Bythopirellula goksoeyrii: one gene and its partner. Each later gene encodes a partner of the first gene's protein in a complex. Links are inferred from orthologs where the notes say so. Each region holds a gene or a part of one and is shown on either strand. Other genes may lie near its edges.

Region 1 (7,916 bases):
TCAAGGAACCCCTCCTCCCATGATCTGCGTTGCCATTGGGCGAAGTCGTCATAAACACATTCTGGCCGAGCATCGACACCTATGTGAGCAAGGTGCCAAGCTGGTTGAGCTGCGCTTGGATTACGTCACCAGCAAGATCAATGTTCGCCGTTTGCTTGCCGAACAAAACGATCTCGATTGCCAAATCATTATTACTTGTCGCCGCTTAGAAGATGGTGGGAAGTGGACCGGCAGTGAAGAAGCGAGGCAACTTGTCCTACGCGAGGCCATCGCCGAGGGAGTGGACTATGTGGACATTGAAGAAGACATCGCTGGTCAGATCCCGCGATTTGGTAAGACGAAGCGAATCATCAGCTACCACAATTTCCGCAAGACACCTGAGAATTTGCGTCAACTGCACGAGGATATGTCGAAGCTCGACCCCGACATCATCAAGATTGCCACCATGGCGAATGATCCCCATGACAACCTACGCATGTTGGAGATGATGTCCGAGAGTGAAATTCCCACGATCGGAATGTGCATGGGAGACGTCGGAACCCCTTCACGAATCCTTGCTTCGAAGTTCAAAGCACCTTTTACTTATGCCACGTTTCACCACGAACGTACATTGGCTCCGGGGCAGCTAAGCTTTCAGCAGATGAATGAGATCTATCGATACGAGCATATCGGACCAGAGACTCAAGTTTATGGTGTGATCGCTGATCCGGTCGGCCATAGTCTGAGCCCTCATGTTCACAATGCAGCCTTTGATGCTCGTGAAATAAATGCGGTCTATTGTCCTTTTCGTGTTCCCTCGGACGATCTTGAGCAGTTTATGGAAGATGCCCCGCGACTGGGAATCAAGGGACTGAGCGTGACGATTCCTCATAAGGAAGCGATTGCCAAGTTTCTCACGAAGGTAGATCCTGCAGTGAAGAGCATTGCGGCAGTCAATACGGTCGTATTCGATGGTAGTGAAGTCATCGGATACAACACCGACTACAACTCCGCCATGGATTGCTTGGAACATGCCATGGGTGGTATTGGAGTGAAGCCAAGTCCGCTGAAAAACCAGCGTGCCTTGGTCTTGGGAGCGGGAGGAGTTGCCAGGCCGATTGTGTATGGACTCAAAAGCCGGGGTGCGCTTGTGACGATAGCTTCGCGGACCAAGCAGCGTGCCGATCGACTGGCCGCTGCTTTCGATTGCAAGGCGATCGACTGGGAATCTCGCCAGCGGGCTCAGTGTGACATTCTCATCAATTGCACACCGATTGGTATGCACCCGAACGTCGATGAGTCGCCGGTGAGTAAGACGTTCCTGAAACCTTCGATGCTGGTGTTCGACACGGTGTACAATCCCGAATCGACTTTGCTTGTGAAAGATGCTCGGGCACGCAATGCGGAGGCAATCACCGGCGTTGAAATGTTTGTGCGACAGGCGCGGCTGCAGTTTTACCTTTTTACCAAGCAGGAAGCACCTCCCAACCTAATGCGCGACGTATTGAAGAAGGCGATTGGGCCGATTGGGATTGGGCGGTAGACGAGCCGGGAGCGATGGCGAACGGAGTTGTTGACGCTAAGCCGTAAGGATCGTACAACGCGCTCTGCTGCGCTGCGCTCCGCATCGCGGCTAACAAGAAGGCGCCGCGAGCGCGGCAAACCAAGGGAAACGATGCCACCGATTGATACACGCTCCATTGCCCTAATTGGACTCCGCGGGACGGGGAAGACGACCGTCGCGCAGCTTCTTGCTCTGCGCACTGGGTGGGACTGGGTGGACGCCGACGTCGAAGTAGAACTGAGCGCTGGCAAGTCGATCGCGGCGATTTTTGCCGACGATGGGGAAGCGGCATTTCGTGATTTGGAGGCCAAGGTGGTGTCCGAGCTTTGTCGGCGCTCACAAGCGATATTGGCCCTGGGTGGTGGGGCTGTCTTGCGGAAGGAAAACCGCGATTGCCTTGCTGGCTGTCAGGCGGTGGTGTGGCTCAAAGCCACCCCCGAGACCCTCGCTGGGCGGCTGGAAACCGACTCCACGACCGCCGAGCGGCGTCCTAACCTGACTAATCACGGCGGTCGTACCGAAATTGAGGTCCTCCTGGACCAACGAGATCCGATTTACCGGGGGTGTGCTACCCTTGAGGTCGATACCGAAGAAAAGCAGCCTGCCGAGATAGCCGACGAAATATACGTGGCGCTGGTGGGCTGAGCCCCACCCCTAGGCCCTCACCTGAGTTACAGGAGGGGGGACAGGGACGACTCCCACCCTCGACTTGATGCATGTTCCCGCTCGCTGCCATTCAGTTTTCTCTTATGCAACTCGGCGTATTCTTCGTCGGTGCTGCCTTGGGTGCGCTTGCGAATTGGGCCATCTATTGCCTCGCCTGGAATCCTCGACCAATTTCTCCTTGGGGGCCAATCCCTGACGGGGTGCCATCGCGGCGTTGGTCGGATAGGTTACCGGTTCTCGGCTGGAATGGCATGCGGCGTGAGAGCACAGTGCATGGTAGTTGGTTTTGGGGCAGACCGCTTCTGATTGAACTTAGCATGGGAATTGGTCTTGTACTCTTGTGCTGGTGGGAAGTCGACCAGCGTGGACTCGTGCTTGGCCAGCTCCAACAGCTTTTGCAAGATGCACAGGTTCCACTCGCTTTTCCCAGAACAGCAATTCCACTCTCGGCAGTGTGGCCCACATTCTGGAGTCACGCGATCTTGATCACGCTGATGGTTGCTGCGAGTTTTATCGACTTCGATGAAAAAATAATTCCCGACGAAATCACTGTGCCCGGGACGTTGATCGGACTCTTGTTGGCTGCTTGCTTGCCCATGAGTTTGCTGCCACTGGGGACTTTCCCACAAGCGCCGCCTGAGATTGGTATCGAAGTGCCCTTGCCGCAGATAGCCATCGGACTGAAGGCTTATGTGGAACCAACTCTGCTTGCTTCGCCAAACGAATGGTCACCGCAGTTTCGGCCGGCACCTAATTGGCGTTCGTTAGCCCTGGGCCAGTTCTGTTGGTGGCTATGGTGTTTCGCTCTAGCGCCAAGAATCTGGCGAGGGCGGCGAGGAGTGTGGCGAGCGACGAGCGTTATTTGCCGCCGGGTCCTTCGTGAATTCTGCCGCCCGCCGCTCGGGGTAATTGCTTGGGGCGGTGCGTTGGCCATCGCAGCCGTGTGGTGGTGGGGTACGGTCGCCTGGATGGGGTTGCTCACGGCACTTGTCGGGTTAGCAATGAGTGGTGCCATGATCTGGATCGTGCGCATCGTTGGCAGCGCTGCCATGGGTCGCGAGGCGATGGGTTTCGGTGACGTGACACTCATGATGATGGTCGGCACCTTCCTGGGCTGGCAAGCATGTGTCATCGTGTTCTTCGTAGCCCCCTTTGCAGGTTTGATTGGCGGACTGATGCAGCTCATCACCAAACGTGATGATGTGATTCCCTACGGACCGTTCCTTTGCCTGGGGGCCTTGTTCGTCATGGTTTACTGGGCAGGAGTTTGGAATCGCGTGTCCTTTGCGTTTCAACTCGGCTGGCTTGTGCCGGCAGTGTTGTTGTTTTGTTTCGTGATGTTGGGCATCTTGTTGTTCATCTGGCAGCAGATCAAGCGACTGTTGTTTGGACAAGCGACAAGGATGGATTGAAATGACTTTTACTCGAACACTTTCTTGTAGAAACCGCGATGAATGGCTGAACGCCTTGCCTGCGATTCGTGGCGGTCGCTATGGGGTGATCGAAACCGCGGCAGGAAAACTCGTGGCAATCCACTTGCGACGTTGGCCCAAACTGCTATCACTGCCCGAGATATTGCCGGTAAGCCGCGATTATCACGCGCGTGGGGCGGAGGATCATTGCTGGCTGTACTATAATCAGCCACTCTCTTGCCCAAATTTTCTCGCGTTGAAGTATGTCGTCTCCAGCCAAAGTACGAGTATGGCAACCGCACTGGCCGCCGCCACCGCACTCGATGCCATCGCCGAGGCAAAGCGTTCCGATGCCATTCTTTGCGATGCGGCCAACAGCCGTCTTTCGGACCGGTTTCTTGCTCGCCAAGGTTGGGAAGCTCACAAGCCTCAACGCTGGCATCGGAATTTCATCAAACGATTCTACGGCGACTACCCGAGGATTGAATTGCCTTTAGAAAGCGTTGGCGAATGCGCTGCTAGCATTCTAGTGGCGAGCTGATCTTGTTGGGGCGGGTGACGGTTGCTACCGTTCCGGCCACTCATCGCGGTGCTGACCGTGGGAGGTGTGTTCGCGCTATCGACAATTCCTCGTCACTCAATGCGATCGTATGTCAATTCGCTGCCTCATGTTGTTCTCATGCCTCGCGTTGCTTCTGGCAACCGGGTGTAGTCGGCTTGCGTACAAACCGAACCAGCAGGCAGCCGCTGCAGCCGACCAACAGATGCAGTTAGTGGCACAGCAGAATCAGGAATACCAAAGCCGAGCCCAATCGCTCGATCGCGATAATCAGGAACTCGAAGCAATCCTGGCCCAGTCGCGACAAAAGGTGCAACTCTTAACCGACGAGATCAATACGACTCGCGATCAACTCCGCGCGACGACAGATCAGTTAGTCGCCTTGCGTGAAGACAATTCGCAACTTCGAACGAAAACATCGGCGTTGATGGCGTCGGCCAGCCAACGCGAGCAAGGCGAGATTCGGGCCAACAACAGTATGCTTAAGAACCTGGCATTGGCTGATTTGCCGGGGGTGCAGGTGCGCCAGGATGGCGATTTATTGCGGGTAGAAATCCCCGCGGATCAGCTGTTCATGCCGGGGAGTCCTTATTTGAAGGACGATGCCAAGCAACTGTTGGCCAGCGTCGCCATAGATCTGCGGCAGAATTTCCCCGAACACATCATCGGCATCGAGGGGCATACGGACGACTCTTCTACCCATTCCCAACAATTCCCTTCAAACCACCACCTCTCTGCTGCTCAGTCACTCTCAGTCTACAACGCCCTGATTGAGCGGGGAACATTGCCTGCCGTCCAGCTATTCGTCATCGGCCACGGTGGAAATCATGCGGTGGTTTCGAATGCCACCGAGGCGGGCAAGGCACGCAACAGGCGAATTGAATTCGTCGTCTATCCTGAGCGAATCGCCAGTCGCTAAATGTGAGCCATTCTTTCTAGTAGCCGTGGGCGGAAGCCCATGGTTGAAACTGGCAAAAACCATGGGCCTGGCGCCCACGGCTAGGAAATAGAGCATCGAACTCCTAGAATGTGTTCTCTGCTGAACTTTCCTCCCTCTAGTGGGTCCATTCACAATATGATCGCGATCATTGACTATCAAATGGGCAACCTTCGCAGTGTGCAGAAGGGGTTTGAACGTGTTGGCCACGCGGCGGCTATCACGAGCGATCCGGCGATTCTAGCAAAGGCTTCCCACATCGTGCTTCCCGGTGTCGGAGCATTTGCAGATGCGATTGCCGAACTCAAACGCCGAGAGCTAGTTGGGCCAATTCGTGAAGCGATTCAAAGTGGTAAGCCGTTTCTAGGTATCTGCCTCGGTCTGCAACTCTTGTTTGAGCACAGTTTCGAAGATGGCGAGCATGAGGGACTGGGAGTGCTGAAGGGAGAGGTCTGCAAGTTCCAAGTTCCAGCTCAGTACAAAGTTCCACACATGGGGTGGAACGAAGTAAGTTTCAGACGGAAGGCACCAATCTTTGATGGCATTGCCGAGGAAACATTTTTCTATTTTGTGCATTCCTATTATGTCGTGCCTGAAGATTTGGAAGTCGTCGATGGCCAGGCCTCTTATCCTGCTCCCTTCTGCGCAAGCATCTGGCGCGAGAACCTCTTTGCAACACAATTTCATCCAGAGAAAAGCCAGAGCGAAGGTCTTCGTGTACTGAGTAATTTCGCTGAGCTGACCTTAGCATCCTGTCATTCCGAAGGAGCTTAGGCGTCTGAGGAATCTACGTTCAACTAGAAATGGCCTTCAAGTCGTGTTGGCAATGTGACCCCGGATCCCTCTGGTCGCGGAGCTCCCCTCGGGATGACAGAACTTTTCGCCCATGGCCATAAAGTTGGGGCATTCTGCTGTGCCTTGAAATCGCCTCTGTTCTATGCGATATTCTAGGTCTATCGGTTATCCCTATCACCTCAACATACGGCGGCTACAGAATGCAAATTTGGCCTGCGATCGATCTGTTGGGGGGGAAGTGTGTGCGACTGCAGCAGGGCGACTACGGCCGTGAGACGGTCTTCTCCGACGACCCTGTGGCAATGGCTCTGAAATTTCAATCCGCCGGTGCCAAGTATCTGCATCTGGTCGACCTGGATGGTGCCCGTGACGGCCAGCCCACAAATCACGAAATTGTCCGCGAGATCGTCGCGGCGGTTGACATGCAATGCGAACTTGGTGGAGGTATCCGTAGCGAGAAAACAATAGACAACTTATTTGCAACCGGTCTGCATCGTCTTGTTCTGGGGACTGCCGCGTTGGACGATCCTGACTGGTTGCGGGAAATGGCCAAAGCGCATCCGGAACAGTTGGTACTTGGAATTGATGCAAGGGATGGCTACGTAGCTACTCATGGCTGGCTTGAAGTCAGCGATGTCCGGGCAACCGACCTGGCTACTCAGTTTCATGACGTTTCCTTGGCGGCCATCATCTACACGGATATTGCTACCGACGGTATGCTCCAGGGACCCAATGTACCAGAGATGGAAAAAATGCAGAAACAGGTCAGCGTGCCGGTCGTCGCATCCGGTGGCGTTACCACGATTGAAGACGTCCGCGCGTTGGCCGATGTCGGATTGGCGGGAGCCATCGTGGGGCGGGCATTGTATCAGGGCACTATCGATTTATCCGAAGCCATCGAAGTGGCCGAGACGGGTGTTATTGCGTCTTCGAAGGATCAATAGGAGTTCAATCACCTTATATCTACCACCTAGTTATTTTTCTTTTCTTCAAATTGGCTTTGCACGTCTTATACCTATTCAGTGGGAGCAATCATGGTCAGAAATGTTGCGGATATACGGAACCTTGCTATTTGCGGACATGGCAACGCGGGGAAGACTTCGCTGGTCGATCAACTCTTGGTGCTGAGCGGAGCCGTGAATAGCAAGCCGAGCGTGGAAGCCGGCACGAGCATTTGCGATTTCGATGAAGAGGAAAAGCATCACAAGCATTCCGTCGAGGCGAGCGTTGTCCATTTCGATCATGCAGGCAAACGAATCAATCTGATCGATACGCCCGGCTATCCCGATCTGGTAGGGCAGATGATCGGGGCACTGCGTGCCGTGGAAACCGCTTTGATTACTGTGGACGCCCATGCAGGTATCAAGGTGAACACCCGCCGGGCGTGGAACGAGGCGGGCAAGGCAGGGTGTGGGCGAATCATTGTGCTGACAAAACTTGATACCGATAATATAAACTTCGCGGAACTGGTGGATTCGATCAAGGAAGTATTTGGCACGGGCTGTGCGCTGCTGAACGTGCCACTTGGGCTTGGTGATTCAGTTCATGGCGTTGCCAGTACATTGGAGATTCCCGGCGACGTGGGCGATGCAGTTATCGATCCCAAATCAATTCATGAAGCGCTCGTCGAGTCGATTATCGAGGTCGATGAGGCCGTGATGGAACGGTATTTCGAGGGCGAGATGCCTGCCACCGCTGAATTGACCAAGTTGATGGTCCAAGCGATTGCAGCCGGGACACTCACACCGATCGTCTGCGTCTCGACCAAGAAAGAGGTAGGACTCAATGAATTGATGGACTTGCTGGCCAATGTGGCATTGCCTCCCGATGCAATTACGCGTCAGGGCACCAAGGATGGCGATACCGTCACACTCAAGCCCGATCCGTCGGCACCGCTATCGGCCCAGGTGTTTAAGACGCGTATCGACCCATTTGTGCACCGATTGAGTTTCTTACGTGTCTTCTCCGGAACCTTGAAGAAAGACGCCACGATTGAAGTTGCTG
Region 2 (10,440 bases), 290 kb from region 1 along the record:
AATTCTCCTGTGGGAATGAGAGTGGCGTCGACCGGAGTATAGCGCAGCGCGTTGATCACTAACTCGTGATCGAGGATTGTGCCCTCGCCTTCTCCTTTGAGATTGAAGTAGGCGTGTTGCGTGAGATTCACTGGAGTTGCTTTGTCAGTGGTCGCGTGATAGTCGATCACGATCTCATTGTCATCAGTGAGGGTGTACTTGACACTCACACTGAGATTGCCTGGATAACCTTCCTCCATATCCTTGGCAAGGTAGCTAAATTTAACCCCTTTGTCGCCAACCATTTCTGCATACCATACAACTTTATCGAACCCGATGTTGCCACCATGAAGAGTGTTCACGCCATTGTTGAGCGCGAGAGTGTATTCGGTGCCCTCGAGAGTAAATTTGCCTTTGGCGATGCGATTGCCAAAGCGACCGACCACCGCGCCGAAGTAGGGCTTATCGACGGCATTCATGTAGCCGGAGACATCATCATAGCCCAGGGTAATGTCGGCGATTTTCCCATTGCGGTCGGGGACCTCGATTGTGGTGATAATCGCACCATAGTTTGTCGCCTTGACCACCATGCCGTTGCTATTAGTCAGTGTGAATAGTTCTATAGAGTCGAAGTCTGCGACTTTTACTTCTGCGGAAACAAGAGAAGCGTTGAGGGTTAGCAGGAGTGTGCATAAGAATAAAAGTCTTGGCATTTGGAAACTCTCAAAGATAGGGGTGGTAGCTTGCAATAGAACCGGCGATTTCCGCACAAATGAAAAGTGGCATCAATTCCTATTTTTCGTTTCTTCATGGCTTTCGCAAGTACCAATGTCTGCGATAATTGAAGATTCTGCTGCAGTCGAGTTACTCTGGACAAATCATGATTGAAATAAACCAACAACTTCAAGCTTCCGACCTCTTGCCTCGACTGGATGTTTTTTGGGAGGCCTCGGCCAATGCGATCGATGCGATAGAAGGAAGTTGTCCGCCAGGTTCGGCCTCGCCGGTGTTTACAGTGGCTGGCAGGTACACAGCCAAAGGTTGGACCGAGTGGACACAAGGATTTCAATACGGTTCGGCACTTCTGCAATTCGATGCGAGCAATGACACTCGCTATTTGGAGTTGGGTAGGGAACGCACAACCGAAGTAATGGCACCGCATTTAACGCACGTGGGGGTCCATGATCATGGCTTCAATAACGTGAGTACATATGGCAACCTGTGGCGGCTGATGAACGAAGGTCGGATCGCTGAAAATGCATCGGAACGTAGTTTTTATGAACTTGCCTTGAAGGTTACTGGTGCTGTGCAGGCAGCTCGATGGTCGGCCACGCTTGATGGGGGAGGGTACATCTACTCTTTCAATGGACCGCAATCACTTTTCGTCGATACGATTCGAACTTGTCGGGCTTTGGCACTTTCGCATCAGTTGGGGCACGCGTTGATTGGTGAGCGTGACGAAAAGCATTCGCTACTTGTGCGGCTCGTGCAACATGCCAATGCAACTGCCAGATACAATATTTGGTACGACGAAGGTCGTGATATTTATGATCTCTGGGGTCGCACTGCGCATGAATCCGTATTCAACACCAACAACGGCGAGTATCGTTGCCCCTCCACTCAGCAAGGATATTCGGGCTTCACCACGTGGACACGCGGACTCGCGTGGGCGATGGTTGGTTTTCCTGAACAGTTGGAGTGGCTTACCACACGCGAGGATGAAGAACTTGAAAGCGTCGGCGACCGTGCGGCAGTCGAGGCGATTTTCTTGAAAGCCGCTCGTGCGACTTGTGATTTCTATCTAGAGCATACGCCTGTGTGTGGGGTGCCTTATTGGGATACGGGAGCTCCCGGGTTGGCTCAAATGGGGAATTATTTGGAACGACCGGCCGACCCGTTCAATGATTTTGAGCCGGTCGATAGTTCGGCTGCTGCGATAGGAGCCCAAGGTTTATTGCGACTGGGGAACTATCTGTTGTCGCAGGGTGACGAAGCAGGAATACGTTATCGACAGGCAGGTTTGACGGTGGCCGAGACCTTGCTCGATGACCTCTATCTATCGACCGATCCTCGGCACGAGGGTCTGCTCTTGCATTCGGTATATCACCGCCCCAATGGATGGGACTACATCCCACCAAAACGAAAGGTTCCCTGTGGCGAGTCGAGTATGTGGGGAGATTACCACATGCGCGAGTTGGTCTTGATGCTTGGCCGTGAGGCCAAGGGGCAGCCTTACTACACTTTCTTTGGTCCTGTCGAGAAGTGAGTTGAAATTATGCCAAAGTCGGCACCCAAAAAGGATACGCCAAAGAAGGTTGCACTGGTAACCGGGGGGTCGCGTGGAATTGGCTTAGGGATCGCCCGACAGCTTGCGCAGGATGGGTTCAACTTAGTAGTGAATGGCAGACGAGAGGAAGCTGCAGTAGCTGATGCTCTGGAAGAATTAGAAGCTCTTGGTGCGATGGTGTTATATTGCCAGGCGGACGTGGCGGATGCCGACGGCCGCGCTGAGATGCTTAATTCGATTCGCTCTCGCTTTAGTCGGCTCGATGTGTTGGTCAACAACGCGGGAGTTGCTCCCGAAACGCGGGCTGATCTCTTGGATGCGACCGAGGAGAGTTTTGACCGTTTAATCGGGATCAATCTCCGCGGCCCTTACTTTCTAACTCAAGAAGTTGCACGCTGGATGATCGAACAGCGCAAAACAGATAACTCGTTGTCGGGTGTGATCGTGAACATCACCTCGATATCCGCGACGCTGGCCTCGGTCAATCGAGGGGATTATTGCATTTCGAAAGCCGGTGTGGCGATGGCGACGCAACTGTGGGCGGTGCGACTGGCGGAATTTGGCATTCAGGTTTTCGAGGTACGTCCCGGGGTTATTCTGACGGATATGACAAGCTCGGTAAGTGAAGTTTATGAGAAGAAAATTGCCGAGGGACTTACGCTCGATCCCCGCTGGGGCACTCCCGAGGACGTGGGGAGGGCAGTGGCGATGCTCGCTCGAGGAGAATTGCCATATGCGACGGGAAACGTGCTGATCGTGGATGGTGGATTGACCGTGCCGAGGTTATAAATGCGGCACTTCGTTTCAGGCGAGTAGATTGGGCAGTGCCCATCACTAGTATTATTAAGATTTTCGAAAGGCTTTTTATAGATGGTCGCTTTGGACTGGATGGTGGTTGCCGGGTACTTTGCACTCTTGTTGGTACTGGCGTGGTGGGTGATCAACAAGAGCAAGAATACCTCGAGCGACTACTTTCTGGCGGGTCATAGTCTAGGCTGGTTCATTGTCGGGGCTTCTATTTTTGCCTCGAATATTGGTTCCGAGCATCTGGTTGGATTAGCGGGATCGGGGGCGACAGACGGAGTGGCGCTCGCCCACTATGAACTCCATGCGTGGTGTTTGCTTGTGCTAGCCTGGGTACTAGTGCCGTTTTATTCACGGTCGCGCGTGTTCACCATGCCGGAATTTCTTGAAAGGCGATTCTCGCCGGCCTCGCGGTATGTACTGTCGATCATTTCGTTAGTGGCTTATATCGTGACGAAGATCGCCGTAGGCATTTTTGCGGGAGGGATTGTATTTGGCGTGTTGTTACCCGAGATGCGATTGGGGCCCTTCGATAGTTTTTGGATCGGATCGATTCTGGTACTCGTGATTACGGGTATCTATACAACCTTAGGTGGGTTTCGCGCGGTCGCTTACACCGAGGCATTGCAGACATTTATTCTGATCGCTGGTTCAGCGATGGTGACCTACTACGGGTTGGAGCATATTGGGGGCTGGGCTGCTCTGAGGGAAAACCTAGGAAGCGAAGCGTTCAATCTGTGGAAACCGCTAGTCCCCGCTGGGGTGGAAGGGACCTGGGCGCCGGTGGAAGTCGTTAACGAAGCGGGGCAGCTTACCAAGCAGGCCTGGTACTTCAACGGCAACTACCCTTGGCTGGGGATGCTTTTCTGTGCGCCGATTATTGGGCTCTGGTATTGGTGTACCGACCAATACATTGTTCAACGAGCACTGGGGGCAGACAGCGAGACCAATGCACGGCGAGGAAGCATTTTTGCCGGGCTTCTCAAATTGCTGCCGGTCTTTATCTTTATCGTGCCAGGCATGATCTGTCTGGCACTGGCCAAGTCGGGTGACATTGAAGGGTTGCGCTCGTTGGTTGATAGCGAGGGGGAAGTGGTCCGCGATCAGGCTCAGGCAGCGTTTCCATTGATGGTGCAGCATGTGCTCCCTGCTGGAGTGCGCGGTATCGTTGTTGCAGGGTTGCTCTCGGCATTAATGAGCTCACTAGCAGGTGTGTTCAATGCCTGTTCGACGCTTTTCACAATCGATCTCTATTCCAAGAAATATCCCAATGCATCGGAAGCAGACTTGGTTCGCATCGGTCGTCGGGCCACTTTGGCAATGGTGTTGGTGGGACTCGCTTGGATACCGGTCATTAAAGGCTCGCGAGGGTTGTACGACTACTTGCAGTCGGTACAAGGGTATTTGGCCCCGCCAATTTTTGTCGTGTTCTTTCTCGGTATCTTCTGGAAACGACTAAACGCGCAGGGCTGTTTGTGGGCATTGATCGTTGGGTTTCTAATGGGCATATTTCGACTGGCCGTGGATACGCTGCCAAAGGTCAAGGAGGGATTTGAGTACACCGAAGGCTCGCTCTTTTGGATCGTCAATAAGATTTACTTCCAGTATTTCAGTTTATTGATCTTCATTGTTAGCTCGGTGGTGATGATCGTCGTGAGCCTAATGACCCGGGCGCCAGACTACGAGCGAATCAGTGGCATTACCTACGGGACGCTGACCGATGCCCAGAGAAGCGAAACTCGGAGCAGTTGGTCGATGCTGGATGTAGTGGCGTCCGTGGCATTGGTCGCGTCGATTTTGGTGGCTTATTTGTTCTTCAGGGGGTAATGCGGAAGTTGAGTGAGCTATCCTGGCAGCCATTGCGTACCTAAATCCTTTAACTCTGCTTAGTTAACTTGTTTCTCGCTGAGTTGACCGCCCCCCCAGGCGTACTTAAACTAAAGGGTTTAGGGGACTTCGGTCGATTTTCGCCTTCTCGGACAACAGGCCAAACCTATCCCAGGATGTTGAACTCGGAACTTGCGCTGCTATGCTTGCCAAACGTGTGATCCCTTGCCTGGATGTAGACCGTGGACGGGTAGTAAAGGGCACCAATTTTGTGAAGCTCCGCGATGCAGGGGACCCTGTAGAAGTTGCTTCTCGATACGAGCAGGAAGGGGCTGATGAATTGGTTTTTCTTGATATTTGCGCCAGCCATGAGGGGCGCGATATCATGCTCGACGTAGTTCGGCGCACGGCCGAACAGGTATTCATGCCTCTAACGGTGGGTGGAGGAATTCGCAACCTGGATGATATCCGGCAACTGCTGCTCGCCGGGTGTGACAAGGTTTCCATCAATTCGGCGGCAGTGCGGGACCCGGAATTTGTCCGCGCAGCTGCACTTCGTTTTGGCAAGCAGTGTATCGTGGTAAATATTGATCCCAAGCGTGTGATGCACGAGGGACGTGAACTGTGGGAAGTATTTATCAATGGAGGCCGTGTTGGCACTGGTCTTGAGGCCGTCGACTGGGCGCGGCAGGTTGAGAGTCTTGGTGCAGGTGAGATCGTCTTAACAAGTATGGATGCGGACGGTACCAAGGACGGCTACGACTTGGAGATCACGTCGGCAGTGTCGGAAGCAGTATCGGTCCCAGTGGTTGCTAGTGGTGGGGCTGGGTGCCCGCAGCATTTGGCAGACGCCGTGACGATTGGCAAAGCGGATGCGGCGTTGGCGGCAAGTATATTTCACTTCGGCGAGTTTTCTATTCAGGAAACGAAGCGAGTGATGGCTGATTGTGGCGTGAACGTGCGAATGGCGGCTTGAGTAAATAGGTATCGGCGGAGGACATGATGGCAAAATCCCCCAGTCAATCTTCGATCAACGAATCGGACTACGATAGTTTTGTAGCCCGGCATCAAGAATTAGAAGTCAACAAGCTCTTCCGCGCATGTGTGAAACTCGAGGCGAGCGATTTGCATCTCAAAGTGGGTCGACCACCCATGGTACGCGTCGATGGTTCGCTGCGGCCGATGAATCGTGAGCCGATCGACGACGAAGAGATGGTTCGGCTTTGTTTTCCACTGATGAACGAGCGGAGCCGCAAGATTTTCGACCATGATGGGGGTGCCGACTTTGCCCATATGTGTGACGTGGATGGCACAAGTTGGCGGTTTCGCGTCAATTTGCTGCAGCAACTGGGACACATCGGAATGGTGGCACGGCGAGTGAATAGTTGGATCCCCAACTTCGAGGGTCTCAACTTGCCCCCTTCGATGGAGCGTCTTTGTACCTTCGACCAAGGAATGATTTTGCTGGCTGGGGTGACCGGTTCGGGAAAGAGTACTACCATCGCCTCGATGCTCAACTGGATCAACGCCCGTTACCGCAAACATATCTTAACTCTCGAGGACCCGATCGAATTCGTGTTTACCGAGGACAAATGTCTCATCAACCAGCGCGAAATCGGCCTGGATGTGGTCGACTTTGAGATTGGCATGAAGCACGCCGTGCGCGAAGATCCCGACGTGATGCTCGTGGGCGAAATGCGTGACAAGGAAACCTTCATGACGGCGATTCATGCTGCCGAGACGGGTCACTTGGTCTTTGGAACTATTCACGCTAGTACCGCGGCGTCGACGATCGGACGTATTTTGGATCTCTTTCCTCAGGATATGCACAGTGCCCTTCGGAGTGCGATTGCCATGAACATGCGGGGCATCGTCGCTCAGAAGTTGCTCAAGTCGATCAAGCCAGGTGTCGGTCGAGTGCCGACGGTGGAAATTATGACCTTCTCGCCCACCGTACAGAAGCTGGTTCTGGAAGAAGAAGATCATCGTCTCAATGGAGCGATCCGCGTCGGTAAAGAAGACGGCATGCAGAATTTCACACAGAGTTTGAAAAAGTTGGTAGACGATCAGCTGATCGACCGTGAGGTCGCGTTGGAGGTTGCTCCTAATCGCGAAGAATTGAAGATGGCACTTAAGGGAATCGACGTTTCGCAAGGCGGTATGATTTGATGCTGAAATTGACCAGAATTGTTTCACCGAGCGCAGCCTCGTTATTATTGTGTATTTTCGTGCAGACTTGGCTGACACCCGGTTCAGTCTGGGCTCAGACCAGTTTGGGTGAATTGGGAGCTACTCAGGCGATCGGCAACGAATTGGATACTGGCGCCGCACGGCGTGGCGGTGCAAACAATGATCAACCTGCCGAGGGTTCTGAACCGGCGTTGACCAATCCCAATGCCTCCAGTGGGAACGCGACGCCCGATTTTTCTCAGCGAGCTCTCACCCTAAGTTTCAATCTGGGGGTGCTTCTTAAATTGATTGGGCTCGTAGTGATTTTTTGGATGTGGGTTGCAGCGGGGGATTGGGTCAATCGTGATTGCCAGATCCATGGACTTGGCTGGCATAAGTGGAGCCTCATCTATTACTTGCCTTTTGTGCTTCTAACGGTGCTGATGTTTTTCCTTCCGGCGCCGACATGGCTACGAGCGCTCTTGATGTTTGTTGCTTTCGTAGCCTCCTGGGTGCCATATGTGCTAGTACACAATAAGAATGTCGAACCCCACGAGACGGTTCTAACGAGTTCTTGGTGGAGGTATGCGATAGCTACTACTCTAAGTAGTGTTGGCATCAAGATGAGTTCCGAACGCAAGGCGGACTATGAAAAGGGAGCCCCTGTCGAACTAATGGCAATGGGGGCAGAAGATCTTTCGACGAATAATGCGAATTTACTCGCAGCACGCCAATCACCGGGGTATCTGCTGCTCAAAGACGCGGTGGCTGAACTTGTACAGCGCCGAGCCGATAAACTCATGCTCGACTACACTCAGCAGGGCGTTACGGTGCGCCATGAGATAGATGGAGTCTGGCACAACGGTGAACCACGTGACCGCGAGTCGAGTGATGTGATGCTGGCGGTGATCAAGACTCTAGCAAATTTGAATGTCAAAGATCGCAAGAACAAACAGCAAGGCCAATTTGGTGCAAAATATGAAGGGAAGACATATATCTGTCCGGTGGTATCCCAGGGAGTTGCCACTGGCGAACGCGTTGTAGTGACTCGAATCGGCGAGAAGCAGAATATGGTGCACTACGATGATCTCGGAATGCGCGAGGGCCTGCAGAAGCAATGGGCCGAGCTAATGGGTGCTGAAGCCGGTTTGGTGATCTTCTCCTCACTCCCTGGTGGTGGTTTGAGCACCATGATCAACGTCTCGTTGGAGGAGACGGATCGGCTGATGAGAGATTTCGTCGCAATCGAGGAGGTCTCTAATCGTGAGCATGACATACAGAATATCTCAGTCACGACGTACGATGCGTCCAAGGGGGAAACCCCGGCGTCAATTCTTCCAACACTGATTCGTACCTATCCCAACGTTTACGTCTTGCGAGATATGACAGATGTAGAGACTGCGAAATTGCTGTTTAAAGAAGTGCAGGATGAACATCTTGTCGTGACAAGTATTCGAGCGAAAGAAGCTGCTGAGGCATTGCTGCGATTTTTGCAGTTGAAAATGCCCCCCAAAGAGTTTGCGAAGGTTACTAAGGGAGTGCTGTACCAACGGTTGATTCGCAAATTGTGTCCCGACTGTAAGGTGGGGTATACTCCGCCGTCAGATGTGCTTCGTAAGCTTGGCATTCCGGCTGGCAAAGTAGAACAGCTCTATCGGCCACCAAAAGGGGATGAGATTGAAAAACCGTGCAAGGCTTGCCAGGGTCTGGGCTATCTTGGTCGTACGGGATTATTTGAATTGCTTGTCGTGAACGACAAGATACGGGAAATCCTGATCAAGCAACCCAAACTCCCCTTGTTGAAGGAAGCAGCCCGGGCCTCTCGGCAACGTTCTCTGCAAGAAGAGGGAGTCTTGTTGGTAGCACAAGGAACCACGTCATTGCAAGAGTTGACGAGAGTGTTGAAACAATGACCGATACGGTGTAGTCGACTAAACCCAAAATTGATTTAAATTCCTAGGTAATTCTTATGTTGTACCTTGCCATCTTGATCTGTGCATTGTTGTTCGCTGGTGTTGCGATGACGGTAAACGAAGGGCTGTGGAGCAATGCTATTGCACTGATTAGTGTTATGCTAGGTGGCCTGTTTGGTATCTTCATTGGAGTGCCGGCGGGAAATTTTCTTGGGGAACAGGCGGGCAAGGGTCCAGACAACGCTTGGTATTTTGTGTTTGCGGGAGTGTGGGGTGTGTTTACGGTATCAGTACTGGTGATTCGAATCGTGGCAGATCGTACATCGCGGACCAAGATGCGATTTATCCCACTGGTAGACAAAATTGGCGGTCCGTTAGTGGGGGTTTTTGTCGCTGTCATGTTTGCCAGTTTCGCCGCCTACACGCTCGATCGCATCGCGATAAAGGCTGGCGAATGGAAATACTCCGATAGTCCTGGTTTTGCCCAAAGTGTCTTTACCTATGCTCGGGCGCCTTTTTGGAATGTCGCGAATTCGTTTGCCTCTGCAGAGGGCATTGACAAGACATTTACTGCGAGCAATCCCTAGACTTGTTCTGACAGAATTCATAGATCCTGCTTTTTCAAAGTCGGTCCTACAGTGAGCTACTTTCCGCAGTGGAGCAGATAATATGGACGCTTATGACGCAGACGAACTTATTTCGTATCGCTCTCTGAGTAGCCTGGCAATCTTGGCCTTAGTTCTTGGGTTGTTGTCTCCATTGGCTTTGATGGTTCCGTTGTTTCTAGTCCTCCCCATGATGGGTATAGCAGTGGCATTGTTGGCATGCGTCAGCATTCGATCTCACGCGGAAACACTTTCGGGTATGAACATTGCCAAGTTGGCACTTTTTCTTTCAGTTTTCTGTCTTGTGGCCGCACCTGTGAAAACGCTGGTCCGTTCTCAACTCTTCCAGCGGCAGGCCGATCAAGCGGCACGGCAGTGGCTCGATACAATTGTCGAAGGAAATATCTCGGGAGCCCTTGAGCAGCTTTCCCCTAGGGCGATCGGAGGGCTCGCGAAACCTGACGCAGCACCCGGTAATCCGTCTGCTCCTAAATCATCCAAACCTGCTGTTCAAGATTTTGTCGAAACGTTGAGTGAGGACCACTTCGTTGAGGATCTTCGTGCCCAGGCAAAGGTGGGGGCGATTGAATTTAAGCCAGTTTCGATGAGCGTTGACAGTGGCCGAGCTCAACCAACGGTATCCATCGATTATTCCTTGGACAACAAGAGTGGTTCCTCCTCAGTGCTAGTTCATTGCGTTCGGGTGAACAATCCGACTCTAGGCGAATCGTGGAAGATTGAGGCCTGGAAGCAAGCCGCAGATCATGTGCATTTACACTGATTGCACGTCAATCCCGTGGAGAAGTGAAAGCCGGAACAAGCCGTAGTCCTCTGCAGTGGATTCAGGGACTGCGAT

The links.
Region 2: the proteins of hisH (region 1) and hisF are in contact, whole or in part, in a crystal structure (PDB 6RU0), measured with the Thermotoga maritima proteins. The link is inferred for Bythopirellula goksoeyrii from one-to-one orthologs. Residues at the interface, in WP_004080484.1 of Thermotoga maritima: Asn15, Arg18, Arg22, Arg117, Leu118, Pro119, His120, Met121, Gly122, Trp123, Asn124, Asn134, Gly135, Tyr136, Tyr138, Val140, Tyr158, Glu180, Lys181, Ser182, Ser183, Lys184, Ile185; in WP_004080486.1 of Thermotoga maritima: Met1, Leu2, Ala3, Arg5, Ser40, Glu41, Asp45, Glu46, Ala70, Glu71, Ile73, Asp74, Ile75, Pro76, Phe77, Asp98, Lys99, Ser122, Gln123, Glu161, Thr195, Leu196, Asn247, Arg249, Glu251.

The regions. Positions count from the first base shown.
Region 1 is NZ_CP042913.1:4,879,370-4,887,285, reverse strand. The notes cover bases 4,358-7,073. They hold hisH (imidazole glycerol phosphate synthase subunit HisH), read left to right. Parts: upstream 4,358-5,255; coding sequence 5,256-5,891; downstream 5,892-7,073. Other genes in these bases: Pr1d_RS19315 (elongation factor G), read left to right, coding at 6,947-7,073; hisA (1-(5-phosphoribosyl)-5-[(5-phosphoribosylamino)methylideneamino]imidazole-4-carboxamide isomerase), read left to right, coding at 6,113-6,856; Pr1d_RS19330 (OmpA family protein), read left to right, coding at 4,358-5,099. Outside these bases: aroE (shikimate dehydrogenase), read left to right, coding at 20-1,522; Pr1d_RS19345 (shikimate kinase), read left to right, coding at 1,655-2,188; Pr1d_RS19340 (prepilin peptidase), read left to right, coding at 2,293-3,621; Pr1d_RS19335 (hypothetical protein), read left to right, coding at 3,623-4,162; more of Pr1d_RS19330, read left to right, coding at 4,272-4,357; more of Pr1d_RS19315, read left to right, coding at 7,074-7,916. UniProt on the Escherichia coli protein: IGPS catalyzes the conversion of PRFAR and glutamine to IGP, AICAR and glutamate. The HisH subunit catalyzes the hydrolysis of glutamine to glutamate and ammonia as part of the synthesis of IGP and AICAR.
Region 2 is NZ_CP042913.1:4,589,525-4,599,964, reverse strand. The notes cover bases 3,994-6,986. They hold hisF (imidazole glycerol phosphate synthase subunit HisF), read left to right. Parts: upstream 3,994-5,099; coding sequence 5,100-5,873; downstream 5,874-6,986. Other genes in these bases: Pr1d_RS18065 (type IV pilus twitching motility protein PilT), read left to right, coding at 5,897-6,986; Pr1d_RS18075 (sodium:solute symporter), read left to right, coding at 3,994-4,897. Also shown: Pr1d_RS18090 (aldose epimerase family protein), read right to left, coding at 1-692; Pr1d_RS18085 (glycoside hydrolase family 88 protein), read left to right, coding at 860-2,245; Pr1d_RS18080 (3-ketoacyl-ACP reductase), read left to right, coding at 2,255-3,055; more of Pr1d_RS18075, read left to right, coding at 3,137-3,993; more of Pr1d_RS18065, read left to right, coding at 6,987-7,066; Pr1d_RS18060 (ATPase, T2SS/T4P/T4SS family), read left to right, coding at 7,066-8,979; Pr1d_RS18055 (CvpA family protein), read left to right, coding at 9,036-9,566; Pr1d_RS18050 (hypothetical protein), read left to right, coding at 9,649-10,365.